One region of the Pseudoalteromonas sp. A3 genome, then DNA from elsewhere that is predicted to be linked to it. Evidence: predicted binding sites of a transcription regulator. Region 1 holds the regulator's gene; the other holds the start of a gene.
What was found. Region 1 encodes FliA, which starts transcription of late flagellar genes. Its sites were predicted from a motif close to CTAAAGNTNNNNNNNNNNNNGCCGATA; they were not measured.
Positions count from the first base shown of each region.

Region 2: OIZ54_RS19805 (DUF5610 domain-containing protein) is a predicted target of FliA. The motif match lies at 2,788-2,814, and genes of this name have one in related genera.

Region 1 covers NZ_JAPCKL010000004.1:290,797-300,478, reverse strand. The annotation lists gene fliR (flagellar biosynthetic protein FliR) at 1-72, shown strand, start outside; gene flhB (flagellar biosynthesis protein FlhB) at 81-1,214, shown strand; gene flhA (flagellar biosynthesis protein FlhA) at 1,415-3,526, shown strand; gene flhF (flagellar biosynthesis protein FlhF) at 3,549-5,024, shown strand; gene OIZ54_RS10180 (MinD/ParA family protein) at 5,017-5,877, shown strand; gene OIZ54_RS10175 (RNA polymerase sigma factor FliA) at 5,904-6,614, shown strand; gene cheY (chemotaxis response regulator CheY) at 6,656-7,039, shown strand; gene OIZ54_RS10165 (protein phosphatase CheZ) at 7,055-7,822, shown strand; gene OIZ54_RS10160 (chemotaxis protein CheA) at 7,838-9,682, shown strand, end outside.
Region 2 covers NZ_JAPCKL010000019.1:16,898-26,579, reverse strand. The annotation lists gene OIZ54_RS19815 (RNA recognition motif domain-containing protein) at 314-793, shown strand; gene murI (glutamate racemase) at 756-1,553, opposite strand; gene OIZ54_RS19805 (DUF5610 domain-containing protein) at 1,619-2,758, opposite strand; gene trmA (tRNA (uridine(54)-C5)-methyltransferase TrmA) at 2,924-4,021, shown strand; gene OIZ54_RS19795 (DUF523 domain-containing protein) at 4,032-4,484, opposite strand; gene OIZ54_RS19790 (thiol:disulfide interchange protein DsbA/DsbL) at 4,543-5,181, opposite strand; gene OIZ54_RS19785 (thiol:disulfide interchange protein DsbA/DsbL) at 5,200-5,823, opposite strand; gene OIZ54_RS19780 (serine/threonine protein kinase) at 5,854-6,828, opposite strand; gene ccoG (cytochrome c oxidase accessory protein CcoG) at 6,876-8,306, opposite strand; gene OIZ54_RS19770 (hypothetical protein) at 8,595-8,954, shown strand; gene OIZ54_RS19765 (hypothetical protein) at 8,954-9,160, shown strand; gene OIZ54_RS19760 (UPF0149 family protein) at 9,193-9,682, opposite strand, start outside.

The sequences.
Region 1 (9,682 bases):
GTAACCCAATTTGAATTTCAGTGGTTAAAAATGATTGAGCTAATGTGTAGTCTTGTTGGCTGTACGGTGTAGGAGGGGCAATGGCTGAAGATTCAGGACAAGAAAAAACAGAAGAACCCACCTCCAAAAAGCTCGAAGATGCTAAAAAGAAAGGTCAAATAGCACGCTCAAAAGAACTAGGTACTATGTTCGTACTTATTTTTTCTGCAATTTCGTTGCTGTTATATGGGCCGGAAATAGGCAAAGGCTTATACAATATTATGGGCAGGATGCTGTCTTTAAATCGCAGTGAAACCTACGACACCACTAAAATGTTTGCGGTGTGGAGTGAGGTGGCCAGTGCGTTGCTGTTTCCTATGGCGATGTTTGTTTTAATTATTGTTATTGCAGCATTTATAGGAAATACCTTACTCGGCGGCTTTAATTTTAGTTGGGAAGCTGCAGCACCTAAACCCAGTAAAATGTCGCCAATGAAGGGCTTTAAACGCATGTTTGGACCACAAGCAGCGATAGAGCTTGTAAAATCTATATTAAAGTTTGCGCTGGTGGCTATTTTTGCGGTGTTTTTGATTCAAACTTTTTTTGATGAAATTTTGCATTTAAGTATTGAAAGCGCACCTAGTAATATAATTCATGCCCTTGAAATACTCTCGTGGATGTTTTTAGGATTGTCGTGCACTTTGGTGATTATTGCCGCAATAGATGCGCCTTATCAGAGTTATAACCACAACAAACAACTTAAAATGACCATGCAGGAGATCAAAGACGAGTACAAAAACTCAGAGGGTGATCCGCAAATTAAAGCGCGCATTAGGCAAACACAAAGGCAAATGTCGCAGCGAAGAATGATGCAAGATGTTCCCGATGCCGACGTAATTGTAACCAACCCTACTCACTATTCTGTGGCGCTAAAATACGATACTGAGCGAGCAGGTGCGCCGATTGTACTTGCCAAAGGGATAGATGAAATGGCTATGCAAATTCGTAAAATAGCTAAAGGTAACGAAGTACCGATTGTAGAATCTCCTATGCTTACGCGGGCGCTTTATCATACCGCCGAAATAGGCCAACAGATCCCAGATCAGCTATTTACCGCTGTCGCACAAGTTTTAGCCTATGTATTTCAGCTTAAACGCTTTAAAAAAGGCCGCGGAAAGCGCCCCATCCCTCTTAAATCTAAACTGTCTATTCCGGATGATTTTAAATACGATTAGGGTAAGCTAACCACACTTTGAAGAGGCGCCTTGCCTAAATACCAACACGGGGCTGCAAATTCAAACCATAAAGCCCATTCGCTCTTGTCTCTCACTTGCTTTAAATTTTGTATCAATACTCAATGAATCTATTGCTGGCTCTATACTTGGAATAGTTATTGCAATTTCAGGCTAGTGTCAATTTATTGAATTGTAGAGTTATGGATTTTAAAGCGGTATTACAACAACTTAACAAAGATAAAAAAGAGTATGCCAAAGGTGTTGGCACACCGCTACTAGTACTTGCAGCGCTGGGTATGGTTATTTTACCGCTGCCGCCATTTCTTCTTGATATATTATTTTCATTTAATATTGCCCTTGCCTTAGTTGTTTTACTGGTGACTGTTTACACCATGAAACCCCTCGAATTTGGTATGTTTCCGGCGGTATTGTTAATCGCTACAATTATGCGTTTAGCCCTAAATGTTGCCAGTACACGCGTGGTGCTCCTTGAGGGTCACAACGGGGGCGATGCGGCTGGTAAGGTAATTGAAGCGTTTGGCTCAGTGGTTATTGGCGGAAACTACGCGGTAGGTTTAGTGGTGTTTTTAATTTTGATCATCATAAACTTTGTAGTAATAACCAAAGGTGCTGGGCGTATTTCTGAAGTATCGGCTCGTTTCACGTTAGACGCTATGCCGGGTAAGCAAATGGCGATTGATGCCGACTTAAACGCTGGCTTTATTAGTGCAGAGCAAGCACGTGAGCGCCGCAGTGAAGTAACCCGCGAAGCCGACTTTTACGGCTCTATGGATGGGGCGAGTAAGTTTGTAAAAGGCGATGCCATTGCCGGTATCGTGATATTAATTATTAATATTGTTGGCGGCTTATTTGTGGGCATGATCCAACATGACTTGAGCTTTAGCCGCGCAATGGAAGTATATACTTTACTTACCATTGGTGACGGCCTTGTGGCGCAGCTTCCTTCATTACTGCTCTCTATTGGTACTGCTATTGTTGTTACTCGCCAAAACGAATCACATAACATGGGTGAGCAATTTAAAGCCCAATTAGGTAACGAAAAATCATTATTTATCGCCTCAGGTATTTTAATCATTATGGGGTTAGTTCCGGGTATGCCTCATATTGCTTTTTTAAGTTTAGGCGCACTACTTGGCTACTTAGCTTACTTTACTCAACAGCAAAAATTAAAAGCCGCTGCTCTAGCAGCCCAAGAGGCTGAAAGTGGTGCCGTTGCCGGTACTGGCGTTGCAAACAAGCAAGAGCAAAAAGAGCTTGGATGGGACGATGTACAACAAATTGACGTTATTGGCTTAGAAGTTGGCTACAGGCTTATTCCGCTTGTTGACCAATCTCAAGGTGGTGAGCTGCTCAACCGAATTAAAGGGGTGCGTAAAAAGTTATCTCAGGAGCTTGGCTTTTTAGTACCGCCTGTACATATTCGCGATAACTTAGAGTTAGACCCTAATGCGTACCGTATTACCATGATGGGTGTTTCAAGTGGTGAAGGCGAACTCAAACATGGCGATGAACTGGCCATCAACCCTGGGCAAGTATTTGGCCCTATTAAAGGGGTTGAAACCAAAGACCCTGCATTTGGCTTAGATGCGGTATGGATAAAGCCTGATCAAAAAGACGAAGCACAATCACTAGGTTACACCGTGGTTGACTCAGCCACTGTGGTAGCCACCCACATTAGCCAGTTATTAACTAACAGTGCCGCATTATTGCTTGGGCATGAGGAGGTTCAAAACCTGCTTGATATGTTAGCTAAAAGCCATCCGCGTTTAGTAGAAGGGTTAGTGCCAGAAGTACTACCACTGACAACCGTTGTAAAAGTACTGCAAAATTTATTAAACGAAGGTGTGGCTATTCGTGATATGCGCTCTATTGTTCAAACCCTTGTAGAGTACGGCCCACGTAGCCAAGATGCCGATGTTTTAACAGCTGCAGTGCGTATTTCGCTGCGCCGTTTAATAGTTCAAGACGCTGTGGGAATGTCATCAGAAATCCCTGTCATAACCTTGGCGCCTGAGTTGGAACAGATGTTGCATCAGTCATTACAAAATGCAGGCGACGAAGGTGCCGGAATAGAACCAAGCCTTGCTGAGCGGCTTCAAACATCATTAAACGAAGCGCATCAGAATCAAGAAATGGCCGGAGAACCTTCAATATTGCTAACGTCAGGAATGTTACGCACTGTGTTATCTCGTTTTGTTAAGTACACCATACCGGGTTTAAGGGTGATGTCTTATCAAGAGGTACCAGATGAAAGACAGATCAAGATTGTCAGCTCAGTAGGCCAACAATAAAGATTTTAACAGGGGTTGAACCATGAAGATTAAACGTTTTTTTGCCAAAGATATGCGCACCGCACTGAAAGAAGTTAAAGATGAGCTAGGTGTTGATGCCGTTATTATGTCGAACAAAAAACTCGCTAATGGTGTAGAAATTGTTGCCGCAGTAGATTACGACAAAGCAGCCCCTAAAGCCGCAGCACAACCACAGGCAGCGCCTGCTCCGCAAAGAGCCGTGCAACAGCCTACTCATAACTTTGTAAAGCCAGAGCCTAAGCGTGCGCAACCTGAGCCACAAGCAAAAGTAGCAGATAGCTTACAAGCTTTATTAGAGCGCCAGTCGCCACGCCCTCGCTCTCCTGAGCTAGCCTCTATGTTTTCGCAATCAGGTATTGATACGTCTGAGCATTACCAAGAGCCAGCACAGCCACGTACGACAAATATGTTTGCACGCGAAAATGAAGCGCCAAAACGCATGCAAACCCAAGCAGACAGCCTAGGCTTTGATGACTTAGATCAAGACTTTGACGAGTTAGATGCGCCGGTTGCACCGCGTAGTCAAGCTAATAACAACGAAAGCGCCCAAATGAGCGCGATGCGTGATGAAATGAACGCAATTCGCCAGTTATTAGAACACCAAGTATCGGGTTTAATGCAGCAAGATATGGCACGTCGCGACCCTACACGTGCATGCATGATTGACCGTTTAGTTGGCATGGGAATAGATAAAGACGTTGCAGAGCAAATGGCGTGTTTTATTCCAGATGACGTATCGCGTCAGCAAGGTTGGAAAGCATTATTGCAAATGGTTGAAGATCAAATGCAAACCACCAATAACGAAATTCTTCGCCAAGGAGGTGTGTACGCCCTTGTTGGGCCTACTGGTGTAGGTAAAACAACCACAGTAGCTAAACTTGCCGCATTAGGCGCACAAAAGTATGGCGCCGACAAAGTTGCCCTAATCACCACTGATACATACAGAATTGGTGCGTATGAGCAGCTTGCAACGTATGGTCGTATTATTGGTTGTGGTGTTAAACAAGTAAAAGATGCTAATGAATTAGCTGAAGTTTTATATCATTTACGCAATAAGCGTCTAGTATTAATTGATACAGCGGGTATGAGCCAACGTGATTTACGCCTTACAGAGCAATTAAATACGTTAATGCGCAACCAGCGAGTAGATATACGTAGTTATTTAGTATTAAGTGCCACAGCACAAATAAATGTACTGCAAGAAACCGTAAGACATTTTAAAAAGGTTCAGCTAAGCGGTTGTATTTTCACTAAGTTAGATGAATCATTAAGTTTAGGTGAGATTATTAGTATAGCGATTCAAAATCGTCTTCCAATAGGGTATCTTACTAATGGTCAGCGTGTACCAGAAGATATTCGCGTTGCAAATGCTGAAAAACTAGTAAAAAAAGCTGAGCAATTGTATTTAAAAAGAGCAAAAGCACAACATTCAAGGCACCAAGCAGTGGCGCCAAGCACAGTAGGGATGTATGATTAACACAGTATTAGATCAAGCAAGCGGCCTGCGCAAAATGAGTCAAAACAACAACAACGGCGTAAAAGTTATCGCTGTCACCGGCGGTAAAGGAGGAGTGGGTAAAACCAACGTCTCTTTAAATACTGCTATTGCTTTAGGGCAGCAGGGTAATCGTGTATTAGTATTAGATGCCGATTTAGGCCTAGCTAATTGTGATGTAATGCTAGGACTACGTGTTGAAAAAAACTTATCTCATGTCCTTTCTGGCGAGTGCGAACTTGACGAGATTTTAGTTGAAGGCCCAGGCGGTATTAAAATCGTGCCTGCTACATCAGGCTCGCAAAGTATGGTGGAGCTAACCCCATCTGAGCATGCTGGGCTAATTCGTGCCTTTAGTGAGCTTAATACCGAATTTGATATTTTAATTGTAGATACCGCCGCTGGTATTTCTGACATGGTACTGAGTTTTTCTCGTGCAGCGCAAGATGTCATGGTGGTGGTGTGCGACGAGCCGACCTCTATTACTGATGCCTACGCGCTTATTAAAGTACTTAGCCGCGAGCATGGCGTTTATAAATTTAAAATTGTTGCAAACATGGTGCGCAGTATGCGCGAGGGCCAAGAGCTTTTTGCAAAGCTCTCTAAAGTAACAGACCGCTTTTTAGATGTGTCTATGGAGCTTGTTGCGACTATTCCATATGATGAAAATATGCGTAAATCTACGCGTAAACAAAAAGTAATTGTCGATCTTTTCCCTAATTCACCAGCAGCAGTCGCGTTTAAAACATTAGCGACAAAAGCAGTAAAATGGCCTATACCTAATCAACCTTCAGGACATTTAGAGTTTTTCATTGAGAAGCTAGTAAACGGCTGATTATGACAACATCGGTGAAAAGAGCTATGGGATATCAATCAACACAAAATTTAAATGTGATTGTTGAAAAACACGCGTCGCTTGTCAAAAAAGTGGCGTGCCATTTAATAGCTCGTCTTCCTCCTAGCGTTCAGCTTGATGACTTAATCCAATCGGGAATGATTGGCCTTATCGAGGCCTCAAAAAACTTTGACGCCAGTAAAGGGGCAAGCTTTGAAACGTTTGCTGGTATTCGTATCCGCGGCGCTATGCTTGATGAAATGCGCAGAGGGGATTGGGCACCACGTTCGGTGCACCGCAAAAGCCGATTAGTAGCCGAAACCATCACAGAATTAGAAAATAGCTTAAATAGAGAACCAAAAGATACTGAAGTAGCTGAAAAACTTGATATTTCGCTAGAAGAATACCATCATATTTTAAATGATGTTAATTCCAGTAAAGTGCTTGGTATAGAAGACCTAGGGGTAGATGAAGATGTTATTAGCCCTGCAGGTCAAGATTTAGCGCTAGACAAACCATTTAATAATGTTAAAAATGAACGGTTTAATAATTCATTGTTAGAGGCAATAAAGTCTTTACCAGAGCGAGATGCAATGGTGCTTTCTTTGTATTACAACGATGAAATGAATTTAAAAGAAATTGGGCATATACTCGATGTAAGTGAATCGCGTGTAAGTCAGATACATGGTCAGGCGATGATTAAGCTCAAAGCAAAAATCAATGACTGGATAAACTAGTAGTAAGTAAATTATAGGTTAAGACCTCACCGGAGGATGTTTTGGATAAAAACATGAAAATTCTTGTTGTTGATGATTTCTCTACAATGAGACGTATTATAAAAAATCTGTTGCGTGACCTAGGGTTCACGAATGTTCAAGAAGCTGACGATGGTTCTACAGCATTACCTATGTTGCAAAATCAGGTTTTTGACTTTGTTGTAACCGATTGGAACATGCCAGGCATGCAGGGTATTGACTTGCTAAGAGCCATTAGAGCTGATGAAAAATTAAAACATATTCCGGTTTTAATGGTGACGGCAGAAGCTAAAAAAGAACAAATAATAGCGGCAGCGCAAGCAGGTGTTAATGGCTACATTGTTAAGCCATTTACTGCTGGTACTTTGAAAACTAAATTAGAAAAAGTGTTTGAACGCTTAGGTTAATGAGAGGAGAGGCTTATGTCAGCACCAGCTGCGCCTCAAATTACTTTAGAACAAGCTCGTCAGCTCGTCGTTTTTTTAGAAAACGGTGAGCAAGATAAAGCAGATCAATTAATTTTAGATACTGCCTCTCAAGAACAATCGCAGCTTTTTGCTGAAGTAGGTAAGTTAACACGCCAATTACACGAAGCCCTTAAAAGCTTTGAACTTGATACGCGTTTAACCGATTTAACCACTGATGCAATACCGGATGCGAAAAAGCGCTTAAACTATGTCATGGAAATGACAGAAAATGCAGCTAATAAGACAATGGATGCGGTCGAAGCAAGCCTCCCTATTGCGCAGCAGCTAGCAGATGAAATTGCACATATTAAGCCTACTTGGGATAGGCTTATGAACCGCGAAATAGAGCTGGGCGAGTTTAAAACCTTATGCCACAGCATCGACAAGTTTATGAACAGCTCTCATCATAAAACCGATGAGTTGCAAACTTTAATGACTAATGTACTAATGGCGCAGGATTTTCAAGATTTAACCGGCCAGGTTATCCGCCGTGTAATTGAATTAGTCAGAGAAGTAGAAGAAAGTTTAATCCACCTTTTAACAGCATTTGCTGCACAAGATGACAGCATTGCTGAAAGTAAAGAACAACAAGAAACAGAAGAACTGGTTGCCGCACAAACATTAGCAGGTCCTGAAGGCCCTATTATTGATAAAGAGTCGCGAAATGATGTTGTATCTGACCAAGACGAGGTCGATGACCTATTATCAAGTTTGGGCTTCTAAGAGGAGAGTAACTGCATGAGCTTTGAAGTCGATGAAGATATTTTACAAGACTTTCTTGTAGAGGCTGGAGAAATCCTAGAGCTTTTATCTGAACAGTTAGTTGAGCTAGAAAATAACCCAGAAGATACTGAGTTACTAAATGCTATTTTTAGGGGCTTTCATACCGTAAAAGGGGGAGCAGGCTTTTTAGCTATGACTGAGCTTGTTGATGCCTGTCATGGTGCTGAAAACGTATTTGATCTCTTACGCCAAGGGGTTAGAACTGTTAATTCAGAATTAATGGATGTGATTTTACAAGCACTAGATACCATTAATGAAATGTTTGCCACTATTCAAAACCGCGAACAGCCAGACCCAGCAGACCCTCAATTATTAGAAACCCTTCATAAACTTGGCCAACCGCCTACGGATGATGAGCTTACTGAAACAGCCCCCGACGTTGTTGAACAAGAACCCGCAGCTCCCGTTAGCGCAACAGATGATGAAGACCCATTTGCATTTGATGAACTATTTGATGTGGCAGGTTCAAGCCCTTCAGCAGATAGCACGCAAATTGACGAAATTACAGAAGATGAATTTGAAAGCTTACTCGATGAGCTACACGGCAAAGGCCAAAGCCCGGTGTCGCAACCAAGTGCAAGTGCAGAGCCAGATTCAAGTTCAGATATTACCGATGATGAATTTGACAGTTTATTAGATGAATTACACGGTGTAGGTAGTTTTGGTCCTGTTGCAGGAGATACTTCAAGCAGTGAGCCAGAAGTAAAACACACAGCACCACCAGCGGCTGTTGCAAATGATAGCGGTGATGATGAAATCAGCGATGATGAATTTGAAGCACTGCTTGATGAACTGCATGGTAAAGGCGCCGCACCAGAATCAAAAGAAGCTGACACACCTGCACCGCAGCCACCTAAGGCTGCACCTGTAGCACAAACGCCAGCAAAACCTACGCCAGAAAAGCCTACGCCAGCACCTGCAGCAAAACAAGCTCCGGCGGCTAAAGCCGCTGCGCCTACACCTAAAGTGGCTGAAAAACCAGCGAGTAGCGCTGCACCTAAAAAAGCTACGCCTCCACCTGCTGAAACCACAGTACGTGTTGATACAAAGCGTTTAGACCAAATAATGAATATGGTTGGCGAGTTGGTATTAGTACGAAATAGGTTGGTTAGTTTAGCGACCAATACAGACAGTGAAGCGATGGGTAAGGCGATATCAAATCTTGATGTGGTCACTGCTGATATTCAAGGTGCAGTAATGCAAACGCGAATGCAGCCTATCAAAAAAGTGTTTGGCCGATTCCCTCGCGTAGTACGTGACTTAGCCCGTAGCTTAAATAAAGAAATTGATTTACAGCTTGTAGGTGAAGAAACCGATTTAGATAAAAACTTAGTTGAGGCACTGGCCGATCCGTTGGTGCATTTAGTACGAAACTCAGTTGACCACGGAATTGAAATGCCAGCAGCGCGTGAAGCTGCGGGTAAGCCTAGAACCGGTAACGTTACATTATCGGCTTCGCAAGAAGGCGACCATATTTTGTTAACCATTAAAGATGATGGTGCAGGTATGGATGCGGAAAAACTGAAAAAAATAGCGATCAGTAAAGGCGTTATTGACCATGATCAGGCAAGTCGCTTATCAGATACAGAAGCGTATAACTTAATATTTGCACCAGGCTTTTCGACCAAAGAAGAGATATCTGATATTTCTGGCCGTGGCGTAGGCATGGATGTAGTAAAAACTAAAATTACGCAGCTTAATGGCTCTGTGAGTATACAGTCAGAGTTGGGCGTAGGGACTATTTTAGAAATAAAAGTACCATTAACACTGGCTATTTTACCTACGCTGATGGTCATTGTT
Region 2 (9,682 bases), on a different contig from region 1:
TTAAAGCCAAAGTTTTACTTAACTCTGTGAGCAGCTCTTGCCTCGCTATGCGTTGGCGTTCCCCGTCTCAGTGGGGTCGCATTATAGGGAGATCCGAAAACAGATCAACCCTTTTTTTAGATCTTTTTACTGTTCGAACAAAAATAGAGCAAAACAGCATAAAACTAGCTAAATCACTGGCTAAGATGATGCTTTTTTATACTGATTTTTATTATTTAATATAAATTTCATTGCTATGTTCGTTTAAGACGTTAAGATAGCAAGTTCACAATGTTAAATTAATGTTTATTTCCTGTTTATTGGTAGATCTAAAATGAAATTACCCGATCAAAAATCTTTTATCTTCTCTGTTATTCTTGCTGTAGTTGGTTTTGTTATTGTTGAGTTTGCTTTAGGCAGCTTAGCTTTAAGCCCAGCATTGCTATTTGGTGCTGGTTTATTAATTGGTGGGATTGCTATTGCTGCAATGTCATCGGAAGGTGGTGAAGAAGCTGAAGTTAAAACAAAAACACTTTATGTTGGTAATCTTCCTTATCGTGCAAATGAAGGTGTTGTTCGCGCTTTGTTTGAAGAACAAGGTAAAGTTTTCAACGTGCGCCTATTAAAGGATAAAAATACTGGCAAACGTCGTGGCTTTGGTTTTGTTGAAATGGCACAGGCAGATGCAGACAATGCAATTGCTAAGTTAAACGATAGTGAGTTCCAACAGCGTACTTTAAAAGTACGTGAGGCAAAACAAAAACAAGAAGATGATTCTAGCTCTTTACGTACTGAGACGGATCAATCAGTGTAACGTGCTTTATAGCTAGCTTATTACTCAAAACATCAGCCGTTGCATAATATTGCAGCGGCTTTTTTTTGTCTGTAAATTTATTTCCAAAGTTATGCTGCTCTAGTAGGTAGTTTACTCTGCTAGCAATGGCCGCGCCTGAATCGAGTAATTGCACTGCGTTATTAAAGTACGCTTGTATGGCATCGCTAAGAATTGGAAAATGTGTGCAACCTAGTACAAGTACATCTATATCTGAGTTAATGCGCAAACGCGTAAGCTCTTTATGCAGTTTGAGTGTATCTAGCTGCTGAGTGAAAAATAACTGCTCTGCCAATGCCACCAGCTCAACACTGCTATATAAACTCACTGTTACGTTGCTGGCATGCTCTTTTATTAATGTATGAGTATAGGGACTTGCAACTGTGGCGGGGGTTGCCAATAAGCCGATGTGCTTTGTGCGAGTTACTTCAGCAGCAGGCTTTATTGCTGGCACTACACCGACAATAGGTATTGATGTAATTTTGCGTACTTCACTTAAGGCTGATGTAGAGGCTGTATTGCAGGCTATAACAATAAGGTCGACATTAAGCGCGTTGTGCTCAATAAAATAAATGAGTGAGCATAAACGCCCTATAATAGTTTGCTGGGTTTGCGCGCCATAAGGGAGTAACGCATTATCCATAAAGTAGCTGTACTGTGCATCTGGAATACGCTTTTGAATATGCTCAAGCACGGTGGTGCCACCTATACCTGAATCAAATACCATTATGTGGGCTGACAAACTTTGGTTCCTACTGTTTATTGAGAACGGCAGTTTGCCATGAGGTACTTATAAAAGAAAGCAGTTTAACTTTGCTCAGACTTTAGCGCGTCGAGTGCATCGCCCGCTGAATTTAATTGGTTTAAGTTTTCAAACATTGCCTGTGTGTAATCAACTAGCTGATCGACCGCTGCTTGATCTTGGTTTAGCCACTCTATAATACCGGCAAGCTGATCTTGTAGGCCTAGTTGCGATGCTTTATCAAATGCATTTTTTAGATCGTCATTAAAAGGCGCGATCGCATCGGCTACCTCTTTTGATGGGTTTGGCTGATATTGCTCATAACTTTTAACGGTAGCGACTGTTTTCGTTTGGCGAAGATCCATTGAAAATGCAACAAGTTGCTCACTGCCTAAGCTCAGCTCTTGTGCTTTTTCAAATGCTTCATCCAAATCACCGCTAAAGAATGTTTTACTTACACCTTGTAGCTCTTCCATCATGGCATTAATGGCATCTTGCTCTTGTTCGTTTAAATCACCATTAACTGACATTGAAAAAGACAGCTCTCGAGATTGCGACGACGAGCTGGCAAACGATTCGCTGTTATTGCTTTGTTGATACCCGCTCGCTGTTTGAGACTCATATGCATCAGCAAAGCTAATACTGACCTCATCACCTTCGGCTGTTGTAAACTTATACTCGGCATTGCTGCTCATGCTTACATATTGTGCTTGGCTTACGCTAACACTGGCCGCTTGTGGGTTAAATAGGGTTTGCTCAAACTCATCAAGCCCCTCAAAAATGCCTTCTTTTGACTTGTCGATGCCCTCTTGCATTTCTTCGTTAAATACACCGGTGCCTTTTAGTTCATCAACCGCTTCGTCTATACCGGTTTGAACACCTGAGCGCGCATCATCTAACATATTTTTTAATTTATCGTCATCGGCACCATTGGCTTTGGCTTTATTAACTGCGCCAGATACAAAGTCGAGTACATTTTTTACTATTTCATCAAAATCGAATAAAGGTTTATCGGCTTGTTTTTGCTCAACAGGTAAACCTAGCTGCTCTGCCATTTTGTCGCCAAGCACTTTTGCAGCAAGTTCTCTGCCTCGCTGTAATGAACTTTCTTGCGGAGATTGGATTGTTGGCTGCTGTAGCGCCTCTTTATTATTGAATTTGTTTACGTTGTTGTTTGGCGTATAGCCATAATTACCGATTTTCATGATCCACCTCCGTTACGTACTTAGCTTATTATCGGCTAATAGTGACAAAACTAAAGTGCATGTTTAAAAAAACAGCAACTTTATTATCAGCAAAACTAGACAAATACTGCTCGCTCCCTACAATAGCGCCGATAAATAGATCTCATAGATAAGGTAGTAGCATTAATGGCAGTGATTAAAATAGATACCACACAGTACGATACGCAGCTAAATGAAAAAGAGCAGCGTATTACGTCGCAATTTAAGCGATTTGGTGTGCAAGCGTTAGAGGTGTTTAGCTCAGAGCCAATTAACTACCGCCAACGTGCTGAATTTAGAGTATGGCACGATGGGGATGATCTATTTCATATTATGTTTGATCAGGCCACGAAAGAAAAAATTCGCGTCGACACCTTTGACCCTGCCGCGCCATTAGTTGGTGAAGTTATGCAGGTGATGATTGATAATTTAAAGTCGTGTGAAGTATTACGTCGTAAGCTGTTTCAAATCGATTATTTATCGTCATTAAGTGGCGAGATTTTAGTAAGCTTGCTTTATCACAAACCACTCGATGAGCAGTGGCTAACTGAAATAAAAGCCCTGAAAGAAAAACTGAGCAGCAAATACAATATTGACTTTATTGGTCGTGCGCGCAAACAAAAAGAAGTACTAGGCAATGATTTTGTTACTGAGCGTTTAACCGTAAACGGCCAGGAGCTTATTTATCAACAAGTAGAAAATAGCTTTACGCAGCCTAATGCTAAAGTGAATATAAAAATGCTGGAGTGGGCACAAGACTTATGTAAACCACTGAGTAATGACCTGCTGGAACTTTACTGTGGTAATGGTAATTTCTCTATTGCATTGGCGGGTTCGTTTAATCGCGTATTGGCTACTGAAATATCTAAGTCTTCTGTGCATTCAGCGCAATACAACATTGCTAAAAATAAGGTAGATAACTTAGATATAATTCGTATGTCGAGTGAAGAGTTTACCCAGGCAATGAATGGCGAACGTACCTTTTCGCGTTTAGAGGGGATAGATTTAAAAAGTTACGATTGCCAAACTATTTTAGTCGACCCTCCACGCGCAGGTATGGATACCCTTACCTGTGACTTAGTAGCCAACTACGAGAACATTATTTATATATCGTGCAACCCAGAAACGCTTGAGCGCGATTTAGATCACTTAACCCGTACTCATAATGTTAAGCGCTTTGCGATATTTGATCAGTTCCCTTATACGCATCACATAGAATCGGGTGTTTTCTTACAAAGAAAATAGTGAGTTAATATTATAATGCCAGCACCTTTATAAGTGCTGGTATTTGATTTTCACTAAACACTTCAATTTGATGCTCCATCAGCAACTTAGCAGTCATGCCCATGCCCTGTACTTTTACCCCACTATGGCTACCATCGTAAATTGTATTTCTACCACACGAAGGGCTCGACTCTTTAAGTAAAGCAAAACGAATTGCATGCTCATTACATAAGTCTAGGGCTTTAGCTGCACCTGATTTAAATTCTTTAGTTACATCCTCATAAGTGCTCGTTACGACTCTCCCTTGTTTTATCTCTGCTGATGCTCTAGGTGTTGGCAATCCACCAGCCACCTCAGGACAAAACATAACTAACCTATTTTCTTTACGCCATACATTAATTTGCGGGTGCGATAATGCTTGGCTTTTACCATCGTATCGAACAGGTAAGCCAAATAAACAACTCGATATTAATATTTTTTCCATTGCTATATCCCTATAAACAAAAAAAGCTCCTTACGGAGCTTTTTTGTTTTAGCAAACCTTACTTGTTCGCTAAATAGTTAATTAATTTACTAATATCTTCTGGCGCGGTAATACCAGACTCACGGCCTAGATTTAATTTGTATTTACCATTTACGATAAAGGTTGGTACGCCACGTAGCGCGCCTTTTTCTTTAAAGTAATTTTGGTCACGCTTCATTTTAGAGCTTAATGTACGTACCGAGAAGCTTTTGTATAGTTTATCAAACTTATCGCCATCAACACCCTGCGCTACAAACACATCTTTTACATCTGCAAGCTCGTTAAATTTAGCGCGCTTAGTGTGAATGTGATTAAAAATAGCCGCAACAATTTTATCTTTTTGTGGAAGTACTTCCGCAGTGGCCAGCGCTTGGCTCATCATTTTTTGGTTTTCTGGATCGCGAACACCGACAAAATCAACATGGCTCTTTTTAAATTTAACGTCTTTGTCTAGCTTTGGCTTAAACTCACCAATTAACGCTTCCATGTTATTACAAGCAGGGCAATAAAATGAGAAAAACTCTTTTACTTCTGGCTTTTTAGTCGCACGCTCTGCCACTACATCGTAATGCACGCCCTCTTCATAAGTGGCGGCTACACTGCTCGCAGCCATAGGTAGTAGTAATGCAAGTAGACCTGCTTTAACTAATTTGATCATTGTTATTGTTCTCCGAGATTAAAGTGTTAGTAAAAAAGCAACTAACTCATTCAGTTCTTGCTGGTTATTAATGGTGTTAATGTTTATTTTATATTTATCGTTTACGATAAAGGTAGGCACACCGGTTAGCGCACCTAGTTTTGAATATTTGTTTTGTTTATCTTGCATTGCACGCTCAGCTGAAATAATTGGCATGCTGGCAATGTCTTTATCAAACGTTGCACTATCGATACCATTAACTTCAAGCAACTTTTTAACGTCTTTCATTTGCGTTAAAGGTGCGCGCTGTACATGAATACTTTTAAAAATTTGGTCGCTGATACTTTGTGCTTGACCGTGCTTTTTACCGATTAAGTAGGCGTAGCTTAAGTTACTTTGCGCCTGTGGTGATACACCGCCTAAAAAGTTAACGTGATTTTTTATAAATTCAGTGCCCTCAGGTAGGCTTTTTTCAATTGCCTGTGCAACAGGCTCAAATTTAAAACAATGCGGACAGTAAAACGAGAAAAATTCGGTTACTTGCGGCTCTGCGCTTTTTTCTACATCAATAACAGTATACTGGTCATCGGCTTCAAACTGTGCAGCAAGGGCTGCAAATGGTAAACATAAAAGTAGTAGGCTCAGTTTCAATTTTTTAAGCATTGGTATCTCGTGTATTTTTTAAATAAAATTTTATGGCAATAACTTCAGCGGAGCTTCTTGCAGTGCTGCAAGCTGCTCTTTAAGCGCTAGAATTTGTTGCTCCCAGTATTTGTCTTCAGCAAACCATGAAAAGTTCCGTACGAACGCAGGATCACTCCATCGTTTAGCTACCCAACCCATATAGTGAATAATACGCATTGCACGAAGCGGTTCAATTAATTTGAGTTGAGTGTGGTCAAAATCACAAAACTCTTCATACGCATTTACAAGGGTGTCTAACTGTAACAGCTGTGTTTGACGATCGCCACTGAGCATCATCCATAAATCTTGAATGGCCGGCCCCTGACGAGCGTCATCTAAATCAACAAACATAAGTGCTTCGCCTGCCCACAAAATGTTACCTGCGTGGCAATCACCATGTAAGCGGATCTCTTGCACATTTTTATACTGTGCTTGCGCTTGTTCAATAACCAAGTCCAATATGGTGTAAAAAGCCGTGCTGATCCCCATAGGTACCAAATTACTTTTTTGCAGATGAACTTTAGCTGTATGCAAATATTCTTCGCAGCTAAAGGTGGGTCTGTGCTCAAAGGCTTTACTTTTAGCCACCTGATGCATACGGCCAATTAAACGACCCATTACATCAAGCTGATCCAGGTTATCAACTTCAAATTGTCGCCCGCCTACACTTAGAAATAACACAAATACATAACCTTGGTGCTCAAATAAGCTTTCTCCGTTGTGCTTAATGGGTGCAACAACGGGTACTTCGGCCTCAGCTAATTCAAATGCAAAGTCGTGCTCTTCTTGTATTTGCGCTTTGCTCCAGCGCTCTGGTCGGTAAAACTTAACAACGTAGCGCAGGCCATCTTCCGCCTTAAATTGGTAGACTCTGTTTTCGTAGCTATTAAGTGCTAATAAACCTGACTCTGCATATATACCAACGCTTTCTATCGCATCGAGAATTAAGTCGGGCGTTAAATCTTCAAAACTAAATTTACTCATGGGCTTCTTAATGTAAAAAGCGGGTTACCCCGCTTTTGTTAGTGTGTTTATCGCGCTTTAAAAAAGTTACTCGGTTGCGATATGCTTTCATCGGGGTCATTAACCGGTGAAAGTACAAAGTTAAACTCCGTCATTGGCGCTTTTAAATCATACGGGTCCATTACAAGTGACAATGGCACATTATGCGATTGCCCTGCTTGCACTGTAAATGTTTGCTTGCCAATGTACTTAAAGTTTTCAAGGCCTTGAACATCAATATTAAAGGTTTGCTCGTACTGCGCCTTGTTGATTACTTTTAATGTATAGGTGTTTTCTACCAAGCCATTAAAGTCAACACGATACAGTTGGTTACGGTCTCGTATTATGTCAAAGTCCATAGGCTTTCTAAATGCAATGTTAGCCACCAGCGCACTGGTAAGCACCACCAGTATGACCGTGTAACCTATGATTTTAGCTCGCAGTGGGTTGGTTTTATTTTCAGGTGTTTCGAGATTACGCTCTGTAGTATAAGAAATAAGACCCCGCGGGTAATCCATTTTATCCATTACACCATCGCAGGCATCAATACATGCGCCACAGTTTATACACTCGGCTTGCAAACCATTACGAATATCTATCCCTGTAGGGCACACCTGTACACACAAGTTACAGTCTATGCAATCGCCCATATCTAAATCTTCGTGGGCAATTTTACGCGAACGTGGGCCCCGGCTTTCGCCGCGTTTTTCATCGTACGTTACGGTGTAAGTGTCTTTATCAAACATAGCTGATTGAAAACGTGAATAGGGGCAAATGTGTAAACACATAATTTCACGCATCCACCCTGCATTAGCGTAAGTACACGCAGCAAAGAAAATAATACTTACCAGCGCGTAACCACCTACATTAAAGGTAACAAAGTCAGGGAGTAATTCACGGATAGGCGTAAAGTATCCGACAAACGAAATCGCCGTATATAAGGCAAATAAAACCCAACTGGTGTGCTTTGCTGTTTTTCGCCAAAACTTATCAAAGTCCATCGGGCGTTGATCTAGCTTTTTACGCTGATTAGCTGTGCCTTCAAACTTTTCTTCAAACCAAATAAATATAAAGGTCCATACAGTTTGCGGGCAGGTATAGCCACACCATACTCGGCCATAAAAGGTAGTAACCAAAAAGAGTGCAAACGCGGCCAACATAAATATAAAGGCTAATATAGTGAAATCTTGCGGCCACAGCGTTAGCCCAAAAATATTGTACTTTTGGCCAACTAAATCAAATAACACAGCTTGCTGGCCATTAAAATTTATCCAAGGCAAAAGCATAAAGGCAAGCATGCCTAAAAAGCCTATACGCTGTCTAAGTAACTGATGAAGCCCTTTTACTGCGCGAACATAAATTCGGTTACGTGGGTTAAACCTGTCGTCTTGACGGCTTAAATCCGGTTGTTGGATTTTAACCTCTGCAGGTATATTCTTTACTTTAATTTGCTTGTCCATCGAAGTTCCTCAACGCCGCTTGGAAATAAAAACGTAGCAATGTGTGCGTATTCTATACTGTAACTGTAGTTCGTTAATGGTAAGTGTGATTAGTTTAAATAATCAGCTGTTTGAATACTTTCAGATATTTCAGAAATATCTAACTGCTGTTGGCTATTATAACAATACTGGCTAAAATTACAGGTATAGATTGCTAATAATTTATTCATCTCAGTTACTTGCTTTTAAAATGCAGTTTATTACACTGCTTGCTAAATTTACCCCATTAAGATCAAGGTTTACGCATTCATGAAAAAGTTTATTATATTGGTCATTCTGATCCTTGCGTTTTTTACTATTGATCACCCATTAGTTAAAGAGCCCCGCGAAAAGCTATTAGGTGAAGGTGTGGGTTTTTTAAGTGATGCGAGCAAAATAAACCGTAGCCCAGCAGCCAATATGGCTAAAAACCGTATTAGCAGTGCGTTAAAGCTCTCTGAATCTGAGCACGAATATATTGAAAAAACCTTTACCACTGATGATTCAGTGCAGTTATTTCATTTACGTTATTGCCGCGAGCGCGACTTAAATTTATATTTTTACGAAGAGCGTTTAAATACAGTGTGTAAAATTGTATCGGATGCATTAGAACAAAAGAGAGCTAAGTAGTGGATTTTTCGCAGTTAAACAAAAAAGCGAGTGACTCTTTTCATAAACAGCGCACAATACTTAAAAAGCTATCGCAAGGAAAAACCTTGCATTGTGAGCAGTGCGGCGAGGTGTTAACACTCGATTTAGCCACCAGCGAGCCGGGTAAAGGCGTTGTTAAGTGTAAAAAAGGCTGCACTGATATTATTTTAGAACTTGGCGCTTAATTATCCTAAGCGCCTTTTAATCCACCTAAAGGCTACTCTTCCCACCCTTCATCTGTAATCAGCCCACTGTTTATGGCTACCACCTCAATAAGCTCGGCAAAGCCTAATGCAAAGTCGCCCATTGATTCGTACTGATACTGATATAAAGCTTCGAGTGTCATACTATTTTGCTGCGCAATTTGCACTCTTGTTTGCTCATCAACAGCAAAAAAGCTAAGCGTACTTAGTGCACTCTCTAGTGCTTCTTTGTACTGAGGCTCTAAAGCGGGAGCTGTTAATAGAGGTTGTGCGTATTCTTGAGTAGCACGTAAAAAACCTTCACTCCACGCTTGGGTATAGTCTAGGTCAAAATTGGCGGGTAACTTGTAACCGGTTTCAAATACTTGCTCACTAATTTGATGGTACAACGCCATAAATAAAAACAGTATTTCTTCGTCTAAATCGTTAGCCGTATTAGGCACTATATGCGCTAACCACTGGTGAACTTCTAATGGGCTTGGCGAACAAATAACCCCAAATAGA